DNA from 3 places in the Bacillus sp. z14 (2026) genome. Region 2 is predicted to be linked to each of the others. Evidence: riboswitches for the same ligand, from Rfam matches in the RefSeq annotation. Region 2 holds a riboswitch; each other region holds the start of a gene.
The links. Region 2 has a riboswitch for S-adenosylmethionine ahead of AC4G3O_RS11610 (methionine ABC transporter ATP-binding protein). Riboswitches for the same ligand answer to the same signal wherever they lie in the genome.

Region 1 (7,209 bases), 460 kb from region 2:
TGCTCAATCAATTCCGCATTTTGCCCTTTAGCGACAGCAAATCCATAGGAGCCGCCTTTTTCTTTTTCAGTAACGATTTCTAATCCGTTGCCTTGCGTAATCCCATATGCCAGAACTGGGTAATCATCAAAAACAGCTGCAGAGTTACCTGTTTTAACATCGTCATACATATTGGCGGAATCATCAAAGGTTACCGTTTTAAAGCCATATTTATCTTTTATGCTTTCTGCAAAGCTGGCACCTTCTGTACCTGTTTTAATGGCTACCTTTTTTCCTTTTAAATCTTCATAGGATTTAATCTCTTCATTTCCCTCGGCAACCGCCATTACGACACCAGATTCAAAATAGGGATCGGAGAAATCAAATTTCAGTTGTCTTTCATCTGTTATACTCATTCCGGCAATAACGCCGTCTACTTGATTGGACTCTAGTGCTTGTACGGCTGCATTAAATCCAAGCGGCTTAATTTCTACTTCAAACCCTTGATTTTCAGCTATAGCATTGAGTAAATCGATATCTATACCTACAAATTCGCCATTCGTTTCCTGGAATTCAAATGGGGCAAATGTAATATCTGTTGCAATCTCATATTTTTTTCCTTCTGCTTTCGTGTTTAAAGCCGGGAATATAAATGAAGCAATCATGACAATAGCCATTGCTATTAGGAATGTGAATTTTGAAAATTTCTTCATTGTGAACCTCCTTCATATAAGTAACGTTTAAAAACCCTCTATATCCAATTGGGGCGGGTTAAAAGGGATGTTTTAATCTTATAACAGAATGTATGTATCTCTATGAGTATATATAAAGATACGGTTTTTTGGCAATCAATACTTACCAAATAATATTAGATTACTATAAGATTTCCATTTATTTGTTGTGAAGAAAAAGATGTAATAAAGGGTGGAGAAATAAAAAAAGAGCAGTATTATACGTATTTAATCTAATAAAATATATAGAGATTTGTAAATGGAAAGTACTTCCTAAATGTTATGTGAAAATAATCTAACTCACATATTAATACTGATTATGTATGGAAAACAGCTGAGAATGCTTTAACCATGTAAGTGTATCTTAAGCAAATTTTAGTTCTGAAGAATGAATTCTAAAGTATATTTCCATTTGTGCTCTAATTCTTTTGGAACTACATCCAGTATGGGTATTGATCTATAGAATTTAACTCCAAAGCCCTCCTCTTAATAATGTAAACACTACCTATTATGAGTATTTATGACTAATTTTATTTACCCTATTCAACACGATTCTAACTATATATTTAACAATAATTTAAATATGGATAATAAAATTAGTCCAGTTGTTAAAAAATAGATCAATCCTCGAGTGAGGATGATCTATTTTCTTCAGTATATATTATTGTAAATTCTTAATTGTAATACCGTTAACAGGTAAAAAGTTTTCCCCGGTATCCAGGTACGTTACAGATACCTCATCGTTTTCCTGCAGATATATGATCAAAGGATCCTTTTCAGAGGACATATTGTAGCTTTGTCCATTATCCAGAAGGAACGAAACGACGGTATATTCACCTGATTTTTCTTTATAGACTCTGATAACTTTCCCATCGATTTTCTTCTCAACACTTGTGGAGGTGCCGTTAACCGTTCCGCCGCCTTTTTGAAGTGCTGTTTTGTATAGCTTTAAGGCTTCATTTGGCGTTGACCCATATGCTGTTATTTCAGGATTGGCAGCAGATACAATGAAATAATTTTGTAGGAATCCATTTGAATCCAGGACTCCTGTTAACCAACTGGCTTCACCGTAAAAATTATAGATGATGGGCATTTCTCCTTCCCATTTCTTTTCTATAAACTTCTTCTCGATAATTTGCAGGGCACCCTGTGAATCCATGTAGGATTCCTCCATATTACCTGTATAATAGACAGCTTTACCTGTCCTGGAATTTGTGAGCGCATAGCCGAGCATAGAATCGACGCCTTCTTTAGGACTCGTGAAATCAGTGAAATAATACATATCTCCATTTTCATCAAAGATCGGACTTACATTCGCTTCGGTACCCTCATCAGAAGGCAGTTTAACATCTGATTTTCCAAATAGGCTGTTCCAATAGCCATGAATATAATTTCCGAAGTAGCTGTTTTGTGTACTGACGACTTCTGGTGCAACGGCACCATCAATAAATTCGGGCGCTTCAGAAAGGGAATAAGAGTTGGACTTCCCAGTTTTGGCATCCATCACCACAACACCTTTTACCTTAAAGCCATTTCTGGCAGAGACAAAATCACCATAAGAGCGAATATAAAATGGCGTGCCATTATCATCTACTTCAAGCTGTGAATCCCCATAGAATATGTAGGATGGATACTGTAGACGAATACGGCGCTCTGTTTCTTTATTGAAGAATGCAGAAGGAGTGTAGATCATTTCTGCATCAACAAATTTTGGGTTGGCTGATGAATCTGTAGCACTCAATATAAAGTAACCAGGAGTTTCTTTCCCTTTCAGCCATTTGAAGAATCCTGAAAATTCGACTGGAGCAATATAAACATACTCACCATCTACTTTTTGGATTTGTAAATTCCCTAATTCGTAGTAGCTCGTATTTGGTACCTGGCCAAATGCTTTTTTCATTTTATTGCGCGCGTATTGAGGAGGCACGCTGGCCGGCTTTTTATTTTCATCAAATGTTTGAATTTCTTCTTTGATGTCCATTTTAGCTATAGTATACTTTTCATCGGCATTGAACAGAAATGCCGTTAAAAAATAGAGACCGACAAGCAAACTACCTGCAAATAAAATACCCTTAATGGTTCTCTCCATACCCGTAGCAAGCATTGAACCCAGCAAGGTTAGTATGATGACAAAAATCCAAAGAGAAGAGATAGTTTGATCCAATAGGGTGAAGTAATAAAATAAAAATGCTCCAATCGTGATTAATGCAGCTAAGCTGACAAAAACAAGCAGTTTTGTTTTCCCCTTCATATGGATACGTAATTTTTCATTATTTTTGAATGGCACAAGAATAAGTGCCGATATAATCCCAATGATAATGGAATAGATGAAGATATTTCCCACAAAGTACCCCTCCTTATTTTTTCTATAATTTACCTTAATATCCTATACGAATAACTGGCCAAAATGATTCATGAATTGGAAATATTCATGAATTTTAGTTGCTGTAACTTGATTTAGGATATTCTTTATTATAAATCAAAAATATTTTAAATATTATAAATTATTATTGACATTGCTAAACAAGATAGGATATAGTTGGAAACATCAAATTTAATTGAATAGCAAGCGATTCTTATCGAGAGAAGTGGAGGGATTTGGCCCTATGATACTTCGGCAGCGGATTTTTACTATGGTAAAAATACTGTGCTAATTCCAACAAACATCTGTTTGAGAGATAAGAGGAAGCTTTAAGCGAACATATTTCTACTTGTCTTTTTATGTATATGTTCATACAAAGCCTCTTCTGTCTAATGACAGAAGGGGCTTTTTGCATTTCGAATTTTTTAGGCCTGGAGGAGAGAACATGATTGAGTTTCGAAACATAAAAAAGTCATATCAAGCAAATGGTCAAAGCGTAGATGCTCTGAGAGGCGTTCATTTAACGGTTGAAAAAGGGGATATTTTTGGAGTGGTAGGATACAGCGGGGCCGGGAAAAGTACACTTTTGCGTTTAGTTAATATGCTTGAACGGCCTACTGAGGGGGAGGTCCTTTTGAATGGTAAATCGTTTGCCAGTCTCAAAGCAAAGGAATTAAGGGCAGAGAAAAAGAAAATCGGGATGATCTTTCAACATTTCAATTTACTTCAATCTAAGACGGTATTTGATAATGTAGCGATTCCATTGATACTATCCGGCGTTCGTAAAGAAACGATTCAAAATAGAGTTCGAGAATTACTGGAGTTCGTGGGGTTATCAGCTAAGGGTCGAAGTTACCCGGATGAATTGTCAGGGGGACAGAAGCAGAGGGTTGGAATTGCGAGAGCTCTGGCCACGAATCCATCTATCCTGCTATGTGACGAAGCTACATCGGCATTGGATCCGCAGACGACCAGGGATGTTTTAGAGCTATTGAAAAAAATAAACCGAGAATACAATATAACAATTTTGCTTATTACACATGAAATGTCGGTGATTAAAGAGATATGCAATAAGGTCGCTGTCATGGAAAATGGGAGGGTTGTTGAGCAGGGTCCTGTTCTTGATATTTTTTCCAAGCCAACCACTGAGGTTGCCAAGCGGTTTGTTAGAACAGTCATTCACGACGAGATTCCGCAGAGCTTTTTGAAATCCTTAAAGGAGAATAAACCAGCAGTTTGGAAACTTAATTTTTTGGGATCTTCGTCTGGCAAGCATCTACTTTCAACAGTGGCGAAAAGTTTTGATGTCCATTTAAGTGTTCTTTCTGCCAATATTTCTGAAATACAGGAAACCCCTTTTGGGAATTTAATCGTTGAGGTCATCGGTGAAACAGAAGAAATAAAGAAGGCGATCCAATACATAGAGAGTGAGGATGTGCTCTTGCAGGAGGTTAAGCTATCATGAATGAACAGTTTTTAGGAATGGAAATTACACTTGAACAGTTACTGATTGGATTCAGTGACACACTCTATATGGTTTTCTTCTCCTTACTATTCGCGGCCGTGATTGGATTGCCTTTAGGGATTTTACTCGTCATAACGAGAAAGGGTCACATTCTGGAGAATAAGTGGGTGTTTAATATATTGAACCCAATCATTAATATTTTACGCTCGGTTCCCTTCATTATTTTATTGGTGGCTTTGATTCCATTTACACGATTGGTTGTTGGATCGGCGATTGGAACGAATGCCGCCATTGTACCGCTTGTATTTTATGCAGGTCCTTATATTGCCAGATTGGTTGAAAATTCATTATTGGAAGTTGATAAGGGAATTATTGAAGCAGCTCAGTCAATGGGCGCGACTGAATGGCAGATCATTTTTCGGTTTTTAATACCAGAGGGACTTAGCTCTCTTGTTTTAACCTTTACAACAGCAACTATTGGGCTGGTTGGAGCCTCAGCAATGGCAGGGGCAGTAGGAGCTGGAGGAGTTGGAGATCTTGCCCTCACCTATGGTTATCAGAGGTTTGACACTAACACCATGATTGTAACCGTTGCGGCACTGGTAATCATTGTACAGCTTTTACAATCCATAGGTAATACGCTGGCTAGAAAAATAAGAAGACGATAAAGAAGGAGATGGAAAAAATGAAAAAACTTTTTCTTACTATTTTAATAATTGCATGTACTGTCGTAACAGCAGCATGTGGAAGCGATTCGAAAGGCAGTGCAAAAGAGGGCAGCTCTACCATTAAGGTTGGAGTAAGCAGCGGAGACACAAGAATATGGGATTATATTGCTGAACTCGCTAAGGAGAAGGGGCTCAATATAGAGCTTGTAAAGTTCAGTGATTATATTTTGCCGAATACAGCTCTAAATGATGGCGAAGTGGATGCTAACGCATTCCAGACCATTTCTTACTTTGAAGAACAAGTGGAAGAAAGAAAATTAGATCTTGAGCCACTAAGCTCTACTGTTATTGCACCAATGGGAATCTACTCAAATAAGCATAAGGATTTAAAGGAATTGCCTGATGGGGCTAAAATTGCTGTCCCTAATGAAGGTACAAATCTTGGCCGGGCGCTACTTCTTTTGCAGGAGGCTGGCTTCATTACACTAACAGATAATTTTGATGGAATAGGCTCTTTGGAAAAAATTAAATCAAATCAAAAAAATATTAAACTCGAACTGGTAGCTGCCGGGAATACACCGCGTTTTCTTGAAGATGTAGATGCATCTATTATAAACAATAACTTTGCGGTTGAGGCAGGATTGACATTAAAGGATGCCTTGTTCCATGAAAGTGCAACGGCCAAACCATACATTAATATTATCGCTATAAAAAAAGGGGATAAAGACCGCGCTGAGCTAAAAAAACTGGCAGACATCTATCATTCAGAGGAAGTGGAGGATTTTATCCTTAAAACATTTAAAGGAAATACCATTCCGGCTTTTGTTTCAATAGAAGAATTGGTTAATTATCAGGATGCCTGGACCAGCCCGGCAGTCGATCAATGAATTACTTCGGATACTAACATAGGTATAAGATTATTAGAGAGATTGGAGGCAGAGCAATGATTAAAAACGAAGGTCGCATTTTTCATAAAGATATTATCAATGAATATATAGATCAGCAGAAAAACAAATATATAAATATAAGCCACCAAATTCATGAAAATCCAGAAATAGGGAATGAAGAATTCTTTGCATCTGAAACACTGACCAAGGTATTAATCGATGCTGGCTTTGAGGTAACAAATGATATTGCTGGCCATAAAACTGGATTTTTAGCGAGGAAATCATCCTCAAAGCCGGGGCCTACGATAGCTTTTCTTGCCGAGTATGATGCGCTTCCTGGCCTTGGCCATGCATGCGGCCATAATATCATTGGCATCACCAGCGTAGCGGCTGGAATTTCGCTTGGTTTAGTACTCGAGGAAATAGGGGGAACGGTACTTGTTTACGGTACCCCGGCAGAAGAAGGGGGTCAAAATGGAAGTGCGAAGGGCAGTTATGTAAAGCATCAATTGTTTGACGGTGTGGATGCAGCTATTATCATTCATCCTTCTGGTCAAACGAGAACAACTCAGCCTTTCTTGGCTGTTAATCCCCTTGACTTTCATTTTTATGGGAAACCGGCGCATGCTGCGGCAGCACCAGAGGAAGGGATTAATGCACTTGATGCGGTCATCCAGTTATTTAATGGGATTGGCGCATTGAGACAGCAGCTGCCGACAGATATAAGGGTTCATGGCATTATTCCAAATGGAGGAGATGCACCTAATATCATTCCTGATTATGCCTCTGCAAGATTCTATATTAGAGCTTCAACTTGGAAAAGTTGTGAGGAAATATCGGAAAGGATTATTCAGATTGCCAAAGGTGCGGCGTTGGCAACCGGAGCCGATGTAAAAATAGAAAGATTTCAAAATGAAGTTCATGATTTCGTTCTGAACACGGCTCTTGATGAGGTACTTCGAGAAGAACTGGCAGCTCTAGGTGAGGAGGTTGTACAGGGTACGCGGAATGCATCCGGTTCAACAGATGCAGGAAATGTAAGCCATGTTGTTCCGACAGCGCATCCTTATATCAAAATTGGTCCGAATGATCTAATCGCCCACACAAAAGAATTTAG
Region 2 (7,209 bases):
TCCTGCAATCCCACAAAATCAATCATCTCTCCGCCAAATTCGATTGGTTCCATATTCTCGAGGTATTCCTTTTTCCCGTACATGACACCAATGCCAGTTGGTCCACACATTTTATGTGCAGAAAAGGCAAAGAAATCACAGTCAAGATCCTGAACATCCACTTTCAAATGCGGAGTGCTTTGCGCACCATCTACAACCATTACTGCTCCATTTTCATGGGCAATTTTCGCAATTTCTTTAACCGGATTGATGACACCAAGCACATTCGATACGTGCATAACTGAAACGATTTTCGTGTTTGAAGTAATCACTTCTTTGACTGTTTCAAGTGAAATAGTACCGTCTTCTCCAAGCGGGATATATTTCAATGTCGCACCGGTTGCTTTAGCTACTTGCTGCCATGGAATGATATTACTATGATGTTCCATCATACTGATAACAATTTCATCACCAGCTTTTAGGTTAGCTTTCCCGTAGCTGGCAGCAATTGTATTAATCGAAGTCGTTGTCCCTCTTGTAAAGACAACTTCTTCGATGGATTTCGCATTAATGAACTTTCTTACCTTTTCACGTGCTCCCTCATAAGCATCCGTGGCCATCGTTCCAAGTGTGTGAACACCACGGTGTACATTAGAGTTATACCGCTTGTAATACTCATCAATAGTCTGAATAACGGATGCTGGCTTCTGCGAAGTTGCGGCACTGTCCAGATATACTAATGAATGACCATTGACTTTCTCATTTAAAATTGGGAAAAGTTCTTTAATATTCGTTGGAATCATTATTTAACTTTCCTTTCAATTACCTCAGTCAACTGCTTTTTAACAGCTTCAACAGGTAATTGATTTACTACTGGGGCAAGGAACCCATGGATAATTAAACGTTCTGCTTCTGTTTTACTGATCCCTCTGCTCATTAAATAATAAAGCTGAATTGGATCCACACGGCCTACAGAAGCTGCGTGTCCAGCTGTTACATCATCTTCATCAATTAACAGAATAGGGTTTGCATCCCCACGTGCTTTCGGACTAAGCATTAATACTCTGGATTCCTGTACAGCATCAGCTTTAGTGGCACCATGTTCAATCTTACCGATACCATTAAAAATGGAGGATGCTTCATCCTTCATAACACCGTGCTTCAGGATATATCCATTTGAGTTTTTACCAAAATGAACAACTTTAGTTGTAAAGTTTTGAGTTTGTTTACCAGTACCAACCACTACTGTTTTAGTATCACCATATGAACCATTACCATGTAGGTTTGTAATATTCTCTGAAATAGTATTACCATCGTTCATTAAGCCCAATGCCCATTCCACTCGTCCATCATTTCCTACATATGCATTACGGTTTACATAGGTTTTCATATCTTTAGATAATGTATCAACTGCACCATATTTAACGACCGCATTGTTGCCGACGATAACCTCAGAAATGATATTTCCAATAGTCTCTTTGCCGTCAACCAATGAAATATAGTTTTCAACGTACGTTACGGAGCTGCACTCTTCAGCAACAACAAGTACGTGATTATATAATTCAGTCTCAGCATTATCAATCATGAAGATAGCCTGGATGGGTTCTTCAATAACCACGTTGCGTGGGATATAAAGAAAAGCTCCACCATTAAAGAGTGCTGCATGTAAAGCTGTAAGCTTATTCGTTTTTACAGGAACACTTGTAGTCATGAAGTATTTTTGCAAAAGTTCAGGATGTTCTTTAGCAGCAGTCCTGATATCTGTAAAAATAACACCTTTATCTTTAAGTTCCTGAGATACTGTCAAATAAGCAGCTGTATTGTTTCGTTGTACATACAAACTTCTGTTCTCATCAGGATTGATCAGCTTTTTCACGTCTTCAGCAAGTTCATCAATAGATGTAAATGTCTCGCTTGTAACGGAGTTCACTTTCATATCCTCTAATTGCCATTTATCAATCTTCGTTTTATCAGGTCTCGGCATAGGTAGCTCAGCTGAGGCAGAAAGGGCGTCTAAACGGAAGCTTTCAAGCCAGGCAGGCTCACTATGTGCTTTTGAAAAAGATGATACAACATCTTTTTCGAGTAATGTAGTTTCGATTGTCATAACGATCCTCCTATTGCTTATGCTTCAATTCCTACTGTTTCGTCTTCAATACCTAATTCTTTTTTAATCCAGTCATATCCTTCTGCTTCTAAGCGTTGCGCTAGTTCTGCTCCACCGGATTTCACGATTTTACCTTGCATCATTACGTGAACATAATCTGGAGTAATGTAGTTCAATAAGCGTTGATAGTGAGTAATCATTAGGCAGCCAAAATCTTCGTTTCTCATTTGGTTGATTCCTTTGGAAACAACTTTCAGCGCATCAATATCTAAACCGGAGTCGATTTCATCAAGAATCGCAATGGCTGGTTGCAGCATTAATAATTGAAGGATTTCATTACGTTTCTTTTCACCGCCGGAAAAGCCTTCATTTAAATAACGTTGAGCCATATCTTGATCCATTTCTAATAGATCCATTTTTTTATCCATTTCTTTAATGAATTTCATTAAGGAAATTTCGTCTCCTTCTTCACGTTTACTGTTAATAGCAGAACGCATGAAGTCGGCATTAGTAACCCCAGTAATTTCACTTGGGTATTGCATTGCTAAAAATAGACCGGCACGAGCACGTTCGTCAACTTCCATTTCAAGAACATCTTCACCGTCCATTGTGATGGAACCACTTGTTACTTCATATTTTGGGTGACCCATGATAGCAGATGACAATGTAGATTTTCCTGTACCATTTGGCCCCATAATTGCATGGATTTCTCCACCTTTAACTTCAAGGTTTACCCCTTTAAGAATCTCTTTACCTTCTATTGAAACATGTAAATCTTTAATTGTAAGAACTGAACCAGCCATTCTTATACCTCCAATATATAGTCATCTAAAGTTTTAGATTATTTCTATTCTCAATTTATTCTCATTACAATCTTATAACAAATCAAATCTAGATTCAACTTTTTGAAACGAGAAAATTACATAAAATGGACATAATATTTTAACATAATACTTAGCTTTACTGACATTATAATGTTAATTTTCACGAAAGAAAAGAACCAGCATGATCTTTACCAACCACCCTGATTTTAAAGACGGCAGTAACATTTTTGCACTAATTGAAAACATAAAAACAGGTAGAAGGAGAAATTGATTTTTCTTCCGCTACCTGTTTTTATGATTATCACTTTTAGAATTATTCACTTTATCACTTGATTCATTTACCCATGTACTCTTCTATTCACATCATTTAAGATTTGATTACTCTTCATATAACTACGTTCACGCTTCTCTTCTACTTTCATACGCACTTCAAGATTCTGACTGTAAACTTCATAGCCAACTCCATGTGCCTGCCTCATCGCTTTTTCCATTTCATCTGTTACTCTAAGCTGTAACTGATTGTCAAAGATAATGAATCATTCCTTTCCATTTATTATAATAAGGGTATCACTTTGCAGAAGAACCCTCAAAGTCTATATACCACACTGAGCACATCTTAAAAGTGATATTGCGTATTTCTTCTAGGAAATCCTTGATTATCCTGAAAAATAATACCAGAGAAGAAAATAATTCATTGGAAAAGCATCTTATAATACACCTATTATATGATAAAAAAGGTGCAGCTAAATGAATAGCTGCACCTTTTTTGTCTATTATTTATTTGATGGGATAACGGACCCTTTGTAGTTTTCATTAATGAAATCCTGGATATCTTTAGAATGAAGAACTTCAACCAATGTTTTAATTTCTTCCTTATTCTTATCCTCAGATCTAACAGCAATAATGTTTACGTATGGATTATTATCAGCACTTTCCAATGCAATCGCATCCTCAGCTGGTACAAGATCCGCTTCAATGGCATAGTTGGAATTAATCAGTACTGCATCGCCTTCATCATTATTGTAAACCTGCGTAAGCATAGGTGCTTCAATATCCGTTTTAAACTTTAAATTCTTCGGATTTTCCGCAATATCATCCACAGTTGCTTTAGTTTTATCAATGCCTTCTTTTAGCTTTATTAAGCCTTCTGTTTCTAGCATAGATAACATACGTCCATGATCAGCTACTGAGCTGCTCATAATGATGCTTGCGCCTTTTGGTAGGTCATCCAGGCTGTCGTATTTTTTAGAATAAACACCAATCGGTTCAATATGGATTCCGCCTGCATTGGCGAAATCATACCCATTATCCTTCACTTGACTCTCAAAATAAGGGATGTGTTGGAAATAGTTAGCGTCAATTGAGCCATCTTCCAATGCTTTATTCGGCATTACATAGTCTGTAAATACTTCAACTTCAAGTTTAATACCTTTTTCTTCAAGAAGAGTTGCTGCTTCTTCCAATATTTCTGCATGTGGAACATTTGATGCGCCAATTTTAATCGTTTTTAGTTCTTTGTCCCCGGAATTGGATTCATCTCCTGATCCACCGCAGGCTGCCAATAATAGGGTTAATCCTAAAACAAGTATGAACGATAACTTTTTCACTTTGGTTTCCTCCCTAGCGCTTATCTAATTTTCTTGTTATAAAATCTCCAATAAATTGGAGAATAAACACAATAATCAATACTAAAATAGTAGCAACAATCGTGACATCTGTCTGTCCGCGGCTAAACCCTTCCAAATAGGCAAGGTTTCCAAGTCCGCCCGCACCAATCATACCTGCCATCGCTGTATAACCTACAAGCGCAATTGCCGTAACTGTGATACCAGAAACAAGTGCAGGCAGAGATTCAGGAATTAGCACCTTCCATATGATTGTAAAGGAAGTGGCCCCCATCGATCTTGCTGCTTCGATTACACCTTTATCAATTTCACGCAATCCAATCTCAACCATTCGCGCATAGAATGGAGCAGCACCTATAATTAAAGCTGGCAAAGCCGCATTGACACCGATAATACTTCCTACTAATGCCTTTGTGAAAGGAATTAACAACACGATTAGAATAATGAATGGAATGGAACGGAATATGTTAACGAAAGCACCTACAATTCCGTAAATCACTTTGTTTTCCCACATATTCCCCTTTGAGGTCAAGAATAATAGCAGACCCAATATAATTCCAAGGAAAAAAGTTGCGATTAATGAGACACCTGTCATATACAAGGTTTCCCATGTCTTTTCATAAATTCGTTCCCAAACTACATTTGGTAATAATGTTTCCATCATTCTGAAATCACCTCCACACCAATTTCCTGATTGTGGAGATAGTCAATCGCTTTCGCCACTTCAGCAGCATCACCGTCTACATGAATAAATAACGTTCCATAGGACCCGTGCTGAGTCTGCGAAATTTTACCCTGTAATATGTTTACATTGATTTTGTAAGAGCGGATAACCTCTGATAAAACAGGGGTTTCAGCTGATTCGCCAATAAAGGATAATTGTACAACTTTCCCCGTCGGATATTCAGCAAGCAAATGCTCAATCGTCTCTTTCGTTTCTTCTGGCTCAGTCACTTGCTGTACAAATCGTTTAGTAATCGGAGCATTTGGTTTTTTAAATACATCAAGTACTTTTCCGCTCTCGACCACTTTCCCCATCTCCATCACAGCAACGCGATGACAGATTTTACGAATAACATGCATTTCATGTGTAATTAATACGATTGTCAAGCCAAGTCTTTTATTTATATCAACGAGCAAATCCAAAATATCGTCTGTAGTCTGAGGATCAAGTGCTGATGTCGCCTCGTCACAAAGAAGAACCTGTGGATTGTTCGCTAATGCGCGCGCTATACCGACCCGCTGCTTCTGACCGCCGCTCAACTGAGATGGATAAGCATTTTCACGGCCATCTAATCCTACCAGACTTACAAGTTCCTTCACTCTTTCTTTACGTACCTTGCTTGGTACGCCCGCAATTTCTAAAGGAAACTCTATATTTTCGCTGACTGTCCTTGACCAGAGGAGATTAAAGTGTTGAAAAATCATACTTATTTCCATTCTGGCTTTTCTTAATTCAGCGCCTTTTATAGCAGCCATATCTTTGCCTGCCACCAAGACACTGCCTTCTGTTGGCTTCTCTAAACCGTTCAGCATTCTAATGAGGGTACTTTTTCCCGCACCGCTGTACCCAATAATTCCAAAGATCTCGCCTTTTTCAATAGATAATGAGACTTGATCCACTGCTTTGACAGCTGATGAACGTTTAAATGTTCCTGAGAAGGTCTTCGATACATCACGTAATGTAATCATGAAAAGTTCACCTGCTCTTTCTATCAACCTATAATTAAAGAATAACTTCAGTTAAACAAAAATGCCTTTCTGCGGAGGCAGAAAGGCATGATTTATTTATAACATGTTCCTTTCTCTCATCTCCCAGGATTTATTATCCTGTGTGAATTGGCACCTTTTCAATCATAAATGATTGCCGGTTGCCGGGCGTCAAAGGGCACTTCCCTCGGCCTCTCTTGATAAGAGTACTAAACTATTCAATTAAATCTAACTGTCTGCTATCCTATCATGTTGAAGAAAGAACTGTCAACACCAAAGTCTGCATAGCATGTTCAATATTTATTTCACAACCACCTCAGTGGAAGCTATACCTGTTGCTTTTTCAATCGCAAGCTCCAATTCTTCAATTAGATCTTCTGCATGTTCAATTCCAACAGACAGTCTGATTAAATCCTCCTGTACACCTGATGCTTTTAATCCCTCTTCACTTAGTTGCTGATGAGTCGTGCTTGCCGGATGGATAATTAGGCTCTTTGCATCTCCCACATTGGCCACATGGGACCACAGTTCAACGGAATCAATCAGTTTTTTACCTGCCTCACGTCCACCCTTTATTCCAAAAACAACGACTGCTCCAGCACCTTTGGGTAAATATTTCTTCGTTTTTTCGTAATCAGGGTGATCTGAATCTCCTGGATACAAGACCCACGATACAGCCGGATGCTGTTTTAAATAGTCAACTATTAATCTCGTATTGGCTACATGCTCCTTCATCCTCACATGCAGAGTTTCCAATCCGAGAATAAATTGAAAGGCATTGTACGGGCTTAAGGAAGGACCTAAATCTCTCAACAGCTGAACTCTGGCCTTCACAATAAATGCTGCTGCACCAATTGCTTCACTGTAAATCAGATCATGATAGCTTGGATCGGGTTCAGTAAAGCCCGGAAATTTAGATGAATTCCAGTCAAACTTCCCTCCATCGACTATGACCCCGCCTAAT
Region 3 (7,209 bases), on a different contig from region 2:
GGAATACGGCAAGACAGCTTCCTTGAAGATGTGCATGCGGCGAGCATTAAACGTTTCCATTACCTTTATATAATTGGGATCGATTTCCTTGAAGCTCGTGTAGACGACTATAGTCGTAACGATAACTGAGATAATGATTCCATTGGTGATAATGGATATTAATCCAGGGCCCATCGCCACAATAATAATGGGTCCAAGGGCTACCTTAGGCATAGCATTGAAGATGACTAAATAGGGATCCAGGACCTTTGAAAGCATTGGAGACCACCACAAGGCAACAGCTAGCAGTGTCCCTAGTAGAGTGCCTAAAATAAAGCTGATGACTGTTTCGAACAAGGTAAGTCCGAGATGGCTGAGCAAACTGCCATCCTGTATTTTTTCAATCAGCATTTCAACGACATTGGAAGGTGAACTGAACAGGAGGGGATCTATCCAGTAAAAATGGCTGGCTATTTCCCAAAGAGCAAAAAATAAAACAAAGATAACACCCTGATACAGCCATACTTTATGCTGGTTGGTTTTTAATTGTTGGATATAGTTCTTGTGAAGGGTATTAATTTTAAGTTTATTATCCGTCAAGCTGCTCCATCTCCTTCCATATAAGCTGGAACACATCTGAAAAGGCTGGATGATTTCTTGCATTAAATGGGGATAGCCCTTTTAACTCGTTTGGAATATCAAATTCTTTGTGAATTTTTCCTGGTTTTGGAGAGAGGAGGAAGACACGATCACTCATGGCTACTGCTTCTCCTATATCGTGAGTAACTAAAATAGCCGTTTTTTTAAACGATTTTAATGTACTTGATACGATATCTTCAAGCTTTAGTTTGGTTTGTAAATCTAAAGCAGAAAAAGGTTCATCTAAGAGGAGCAGAGTAGGGTTAGTGGCCAAAGTTCTAACTAGGGCAACTCGTTGGCGCATTCCTCCTGATAGCTCCCTTGGAAATTTAGTCAATACATCCTTCAGGCCGATTTCTTCTAATAGTGATATGGTTTGTTCTTCGTGCTTTTGGTCGAGCTGCTTTAATAATTTTAATCCTATCAATATATTTTCTTTAATGGTCTTCCAGGGAAATAAATAATCCTGCTGCAGCATATATCCAATATCCTGGCGATGGATGAGGACATCCTTCCCGTATAGCTTAACACTTCCTTCGGTTGGCTTAAAAAGGCCAGATATAATGGATAGAAGGGTTGTTTTACCGCAGCCGCTTGGGCCAAGGAAGGAGATGAATTCTCCCTCCTCAATACTCATTGATATATTCTCTAAAGCAATTGATGTTTGCGATTTAGATAAATAGAGATGAGATACATTCTCTATCGACAATAAAGGCATAATCCCTGCCTCCTTAGCTCCTATTTTGAAACTTCTTCAGCGATTTCTGTATTTACGAGTGTTTTATGATCGATATAGGAATCGATTTCTCCTGCTTCTTTCATGATATCCTGCAGATTTAACCATTCTTCCTCATCAAGAATTGGATTTAAGGCAAAGGACTCCTGTGACTTGTAACGGTCAATGGCCATTTCAATAATCTCTACGTCTGTATCTTCAAAATATGGGAGAATAGCTTTTGCTACTTCAGCGGAATCTGTTTCTTCAACCCATTTTTGTGCTTTATAAATCGCTTTTGTAAAACGTTTAACGATATCTTCATTTTCCTTCATATAGCTTTCCTTTGCCATGAAGGTGGTGTATGGAACATGGCCGGATTCTTTTCCAAAGGAAGCGACAATATGTCCTTTTCCTTCTTTTTCAAAAACACTTGCCTGAGGTTCGAATAGCTGTACATAATCACCTGTTCCTGATGCAAAGGCATTGGCGACATTGGCAAAATCAATATTTTGAATTAATTTCAAATCCTTTTGAGGATCAATGCTGTGTTTTTTCAGTACAAACTCTCCAACCATTTGTGGCATACCGCCTTTCCTCTGTCCGAGAAATGTACTGCCCTTTAGCATGTTCCAGTTAAATTCCTCTATTTTTTCTCTGGATACAAGAAAAGTTCCATCTGTTTGAGTTAATTGGGCAAAATTAATAACAGGATCTCTTGAATTTTGTCCATGAACATAAATAGAAGTTTCTGAGCCAACAAGCACGATATCAGCTCCGCCTGATAGTAGAGCAGTCATTGTCTTATCACCGCCCCATGCAGTCTGCAGGTCTACATCAAGCCCTTCGTCCTTAAAAAATCCTTTGGCCAGGGCGACATATTCAGGTGCATAAAAAATAGAGCGTGTGACTTCTGCTACTTTGACTTTTGTCAATTCTTCAGTCGACTTATTTTCTTTACAGGCCGATAAACTAAAGATGAGCAGAATGGACAGCATACAGAAGAAGCTGGTTTTAAGATAATATTTCAAGGGAATTTCCTCCTTAGTAGGCAGTATGTATGCCAAAGTGTAGTTAATCGTATTGTATGTGTGGTATATATTTGTGTGAATGCCTATAGAACTTTGTAAAGGAGCCCGGATTATGGATGAAGTAAAATCATCGCTAGGTAGTATCGTAGATAGAAGTCGATATCCATCGCCACATCCGGATATAAATCTATATATTGTCACGTATTTATCGAATGGGTTAAGGGTTAAGGGGCTATTAGCTGAGCCAAAAAAAAATGATGAAATAATGGACGGATTTTTATATTTACGCGGAGGCATTAAAAATGTTGGGAAGGTCCGTCCAGGGCGTATCATTCAATTCGCAAGTCAGGGGTTTGTTGTTTTTGCCCCCTTTTATCGTGGCAACCAGGGTGGAGAAGGAGAGGAAGATTTTGCAGGAGAAGATCGTTGGGATGCTATTGCAGGTTTTGAACTTTTAAAGCAACATCCCAAGGTTAATCCAAAAAAGGTCCATATTTTTGGATTTTCTCGAGGCGGGATTATGGCCTTGTGGACAGCTATATACTGCCAGGACGCTGCTTCACTTGTCACGTGGGGGGGAGTTTCCGATATGGTTCTGACCTACATAGAGAGAATTGATTTAAGAAGAATGCTGAAAAGGGTCATTGGAGGTACGCCAAACAAGGTGCCGGATGAATATAAAGCCCGTACACCCTTGTATGAAATTGAAAAAATACCATGTAATGTTCTAATTATTCATGGCGAGAAGGATAAGAACGTTTCGGTTGAACATGCCAATCTATTAAGAAACAGACTGCAGGATCTCGGCAAGAGCGTCGATGTGTGGTACCTTAAGGACTATACACATTATCTACCTCCTAGAATAAATCGGCAAATCGTCACGGATTTAACGAAATGGATGAAAGAAGCCGCTTCAAATGATACCATTGAAATAAATAAATGAAGCAGGGGAGTGAGAGAATTGGGTATGCCAATGGAATTGAATACTCTTATAGTGACAAAGGCTAATGAAAAAAGGGTTGAGGAAAATCTATTCGTCCTAAAAAAAGAAGGATACCGCCTATATCCAATTGAAATTCCGATTGATATCCGAAAAACTCTGGATGGAGAATCGAGAGGAACGGCACGGATAAAAAAAGTGGAATGGGAAAATAACTGCACAACCATTACATATGAGTTGATTTCTTTAAATTCCAGTAACTAAATTGAATAGAAACTAAAGAAAACAAACCTTCATCCAGAATTACATTGGGCGGTGGGTTTGTTTTTAAATTTAGACAAATAAAATAGTGCCTCAGGAAAGCCATTTCTTTTTGGCTTCCTAAGACACCGCTAGTTCTTTAAAAGGTAATTGGTCCACCTTTAGATTCAATTTCAGAACTGATATTTTTAAATTCCTTGAAATTTTCTCTGAATTTATGTGCAAGCTCATTCGCCTTTTCATAATAGGCTTCTGGATCTTTCCACGTTTTCTGCGGCTGTAAAACTTCATCAGGTACTCCAGGTACGTGTAAAGGAATCGCTAAGCCAAATATTCTGTCTTGTACCGTTTCGATATTGGCTAGTTCTCCTTCCAATGCAGCTTGAATCATCAATCGTGTATAAGAAAGCTTCATGCGGCTACCTGTCCCATACTCTCCTCCAGTCCAACCGGTATTAACCAGATATACCTGAACTTGATGTTCCTCAATATTTTTGCCAAGCATCTCAGCATATTTAGTTGGATGCAATGGTAAGAATGGTGAACCGAAGCAGGTAGAAAACGTAGCCTGTGGTGAAGTGATTCCGAGTTCAGTTCCTGCCAATTTACTCGTATAACCGCTTAGAAAATGATACATTGCCTGTTCTTTGGTTAACTTGCTGATTGGAGGCAGAACACCAAAAGCATCAGCAGTTAAAAAGATGATTGTATTGGGATGGCCCGCTATACTAGGTGTGACGATGTTCTGCATGGCTTCGATAGGGTAAGCTGCCCGGGTATTTTCAGTTAACATTCCATTATCATAGTCAGCAATTCTCGTATCTTCATCTACAACCACATTCTCTAGTACAGAACCAAAGCGTATGGCATTAAAAATTTGAGGCTCTTTTTCCTGTGTGAGATTGATGCATTTTGCGTAACAGCCGCCTTCAATATTAAATACACCATCAGGAGACCAGCCATGTTCGTCATCACCTATAAGGCGGCGATTTGGATCGGCTGATAAAGTAGTCTTTCCAGTGCCGGATAGGCCAAAGAAAAGAGCTACATCTCCCTCGAAACCTACATTTGCTGAACAATGCATAGAGAACACATTTTTCTCAGGCAACAGGTAATTCATGATTGAGAAAATGGATTTTTTCATTTCACCTGCATACTCGGTGCCTCCAATTAAGACGACTTTTTTCTCAAAAGAAATGATGATAAACGTCTCAGATTGTGTACCGTCCACGAGAGGGTTTGCTTTAAAACCTGGTGCTGAGATAATAGTAAACTCAGGAGAATGATTTTCAAGCTCTTCTTTAGTGGGGCGGATAAACAGCTGATGTACAAATAAATTGTGCCAGGCATATTCATTGATTACTTGTATAGGAAGGCGGTAGTCTGTTGCAGCCCCAGCAAACCCATTAAATACAAATAATTCATCTCGTTTTTCGAGGTAATCGATAACTTTATCATATAATTTAGAGAATGCGTCTTCAGATATTGCTTGATTGACGCTTCCCCAGGCTATTTTATCTTTAGTGGCAGCTTCCTCTACAATATATTTATCCTTTGGAGATCTGCCGGTATATTTACCTGTTTCGGCTTTAATCGCTCCAGTAGATGTGAGGATGCCCTCTTTTCTGGTTAATACTTTTTCAACTAATTGTGGCACTGAAAGCTGAATGTGAATATTATCATGAGTAAGTAATTGTTTCAATTCATTGGAAACTCCTACACTGTTCATAAGGTATCATCCTTTTCCAGAATTTTGGTAAGCATATTATATGGAAAATAGTATAACACATTTAATCGATTTATCCATACTAATTGTGTTAATTTTCAAAAATATGGTTTAATATAGTATATAAGAATAATTATTATTGTTTTCATTGGTGAAAGAATAGGAATATTAGTCAATATTGATGGATAAATAATAAAGTATATTTATTTGAATATTCGTAAATTAATTATATCAATATCATAATTGAAATGCGAATTTTAAGTTCTGACTGTACTTCTTTTAGAAAAAGGATGAAGCTAAAGTTTTATCTTAACAATATATTCCTGTTTATTTATTGACAGAAAATGATGGATAAGATATTATATACATTTGATATGGATACTCTTATCAAGACTCGGTGGAGAGACGAGCTCTATGAAGCCGGGGCAACCTGCAGTTTGATTCCTTTTAATGGAAATCACGCAAAGGTGCTAACTTGATGCAAGGTTATAATGCCTTGAACGATGAGAGTGAAAGGCAGATTTCTGAGACTCAGACCTTTCCTCTTTTCTTTATAAAGGGGAAGGGTCTTTTTTCGTATAATCAGGAGATAATTAAAGATAATGAGTAGCCATAAACAGGGAAACTGAAGGAGGAAATATACATGTCTAATAAGAGACATTTGTTTACATCAGAATCTGTAACAGAAGGTCATCCGGATAAAATTTGCGATCAGGTTTCTGATGCCATTTTGGATGAAATATTAGCAAAGGATCCAAATGCAAGGGTAGCCTGCGAAACATCTGTTACCACTGGATTAGTTTTAGTAGCGGGAGAAATCACTACTTCTACGTATGTGGATATTCCAAAAATTGTACGTGACACAATCAAAGGGATTGGTTATACACGTGCAAAATATGGTTTCGATGCAGAAACATGCGCTGTCTTAACCTCTATTGATGAACAATCTGCAGATATCGCCCAAGGTGTAGACCAAGCTTTGGAATCAAGAGAAGGCACGATGTCAGATGAAGAGATTGAAGCAATTGGGGCGGGAGATCAGGGTCTAATGTTCGGTTTTGCCTGCAACGAAACAGAAGAATTAATGCCTCTTCCTATTTCTCTTGCTCACCAATTATCTAGAAAGCTGGCTGAGGTTCGTAAACAAGAAGTTCTTCCATACTTGCGCCCTGATGGAAAAACACAAGTCACAGTGGAATATGATGAAAATAAAAATCCGGTAAGAATTGATACCATCGTAATCTCTACTCAGCATGACGCGGAAACAACACTGGATCAAATTAAGAAAGACTTAAAAGAACAAGTAATTAAACCGGTTGTTCCTGCTCACCTTATTGATGAACAAACTAAATATTTTATTAACCCAACGGGCCGTTTTGTTATTGGAGGTCCACAAGGGGATGCAGGCTTGACTGGCCGTAAAATCATTGTTGACACGTATGGTGGATACGCACGTCACGGTGGTGGAGCATTCTCTGGTAAAGATGCTACAAAAGTAGACCGTTCTGCTGCCTATGCAGCCAGATATGTAGCTAAAAATATTGTAGCAGCAGGTCTTGCAGATAAAGCAGAAGTTCAGCTGGCTTACGCGATTGGTGTAGCTCAGCCAGTATCTATATCCATTGATACGTTCGGTACAGGTAAAATTGAAGAGGAAAAATTAATTGAATTAGTACGTGCTAACTTTGATCTGCGCCCTGCAGGAATCATAAAAATGCTTGATTTAAGACGTCCGATTTATAAACAAACAGCAGCTTACGGACATTTTGGACGTAATGATTTAGATCTTCCTTGGGAGAAAACTGATAAAGTAGAAGTACTGCGTACGGAAGCTAACATCTAAGATAAACAGCATAAACATTTCAAGAAAGAGGGATAAACCCTCTTTCTTTTTTTGTCTAAATATGGTAATATTAGG

Region 1: it holds a riboswitch for S-adenosylmethionine, as region 2 does, so the genes downstream of both, AC4G3O_RS13715 (methionine ABC transporter ATP-binding protein) here and AC4G3O_RS11610 (methionine ABC transporter ATP-binding protein) in region 2, are expected to answer to the same signal.
Region 3: it holds a riboswitch for S-adenosylmethionine, as region 2 does, so the genes downstream of both, metK (methionine adenosyltransferase) here and AC4G3O_RS11610 (methionine ABC transporter ATP-binding protein) in region 2, are expected to answer to the same signal.

The regions. Positions count from the first base shown of each region.
Region 1 covers NZ_JBZFQK010000003.1:566,590-573,798, reverse strand. The annotation lists gene AC4G3O_RS13725 (amino acid ABC transporter substrate-binding protein/permease) at 1-692, opposite strand, end outside; gene AC4G3O_RS13720 (YrzE family protein) at 1,372-3,054, opposite strand; SAM riboswitch class I at 3,284-3,395, shown strand; gene AC4G3O_RS13715 (methionine ABC transporter ATP-binding protein) at 3,518-4,537, shown strand; gene AC4G3O_RS13710 (methionine ABC transporter permease) at 4,555-5,205, shown strand; gene AC4G3O_RS13705 (MetQ/NlpA family ABC transporter substrate-binding protein) at 5,223-6,092, shown strand; gene AC4G3O_RS13700 (M20 family metallopeptidase) at 6,149-7,209, shown strand, end outside.
Region 2 covers NZ_JBZFQK010000003.1:103,736-110,944, forward strand. The annotation lists gene AC4G3O_RS11580 (cysteine desulfurase) at 1-782, opposite strand, end outside; gene sufD (Fe-S cluster assembly protein SufD) at 782-2,086, opposite strand; gene sufC (Fe-S cluster assembly ATPase SufC) at 2,104-2,889, opposite strand; gene AC4G3O_RS11595 (YuzK family famiily protein) at 3,249-3,401, opposite strand; gene AC4G3O_RS11600 (MetQ/NlpA family ABC transporter substrate-binding protein) at 3,684-4,517, opposite strand; gene AC4G3O_RS11605 (methionine ABC transporter permease) at 4,531-5,199, opposite strand; gene AC4G3O_RS11610 (methionine ABC transporter ATP-binding protein) at 5,196-6,227, opposite strand; SAM riboswitch class I at 6,341-6,452, opposite strand; gene AC4G3O_RS11615 (O-acetylhomoserine aminocarboxypropyltransferase/cysteine synthase family protein) at 6,546-7,209, opposite strand, start outside.
Region 3 covers NZ_JBZFQK010000005.1:226,883-234,091, reverse strand. The annotation lists gene AC4G3O_RS16255 (ABC transporter permease) at 1-579, opposite strand, end outside; gene AC4G3O_RS16250 (ABC transporter ATP-binding protein) at 569-1,336, opposite strand; gene AC4G3O_RS16245 (ABC transporter substrate-binding protein) at 1,357-2,364, opposite strand; gene AC4G3O_RS16240 (alpha/beta hydrolase family protein) at 2,477-3,307, shown strand; gene AC4G3O_RS16235 (DUF2584 domain-containing protein) at 3,326-3,568, shown strand; gene pckA (phosphoenolpyruvate carboxykinase (ATP)) at 3,705-5,294, opposite strand; SAM riboswitch class I at 5,673-5,801, shown strand; gene metK (methionine adenosyltransferase) at 5,935-7,134, shown strand.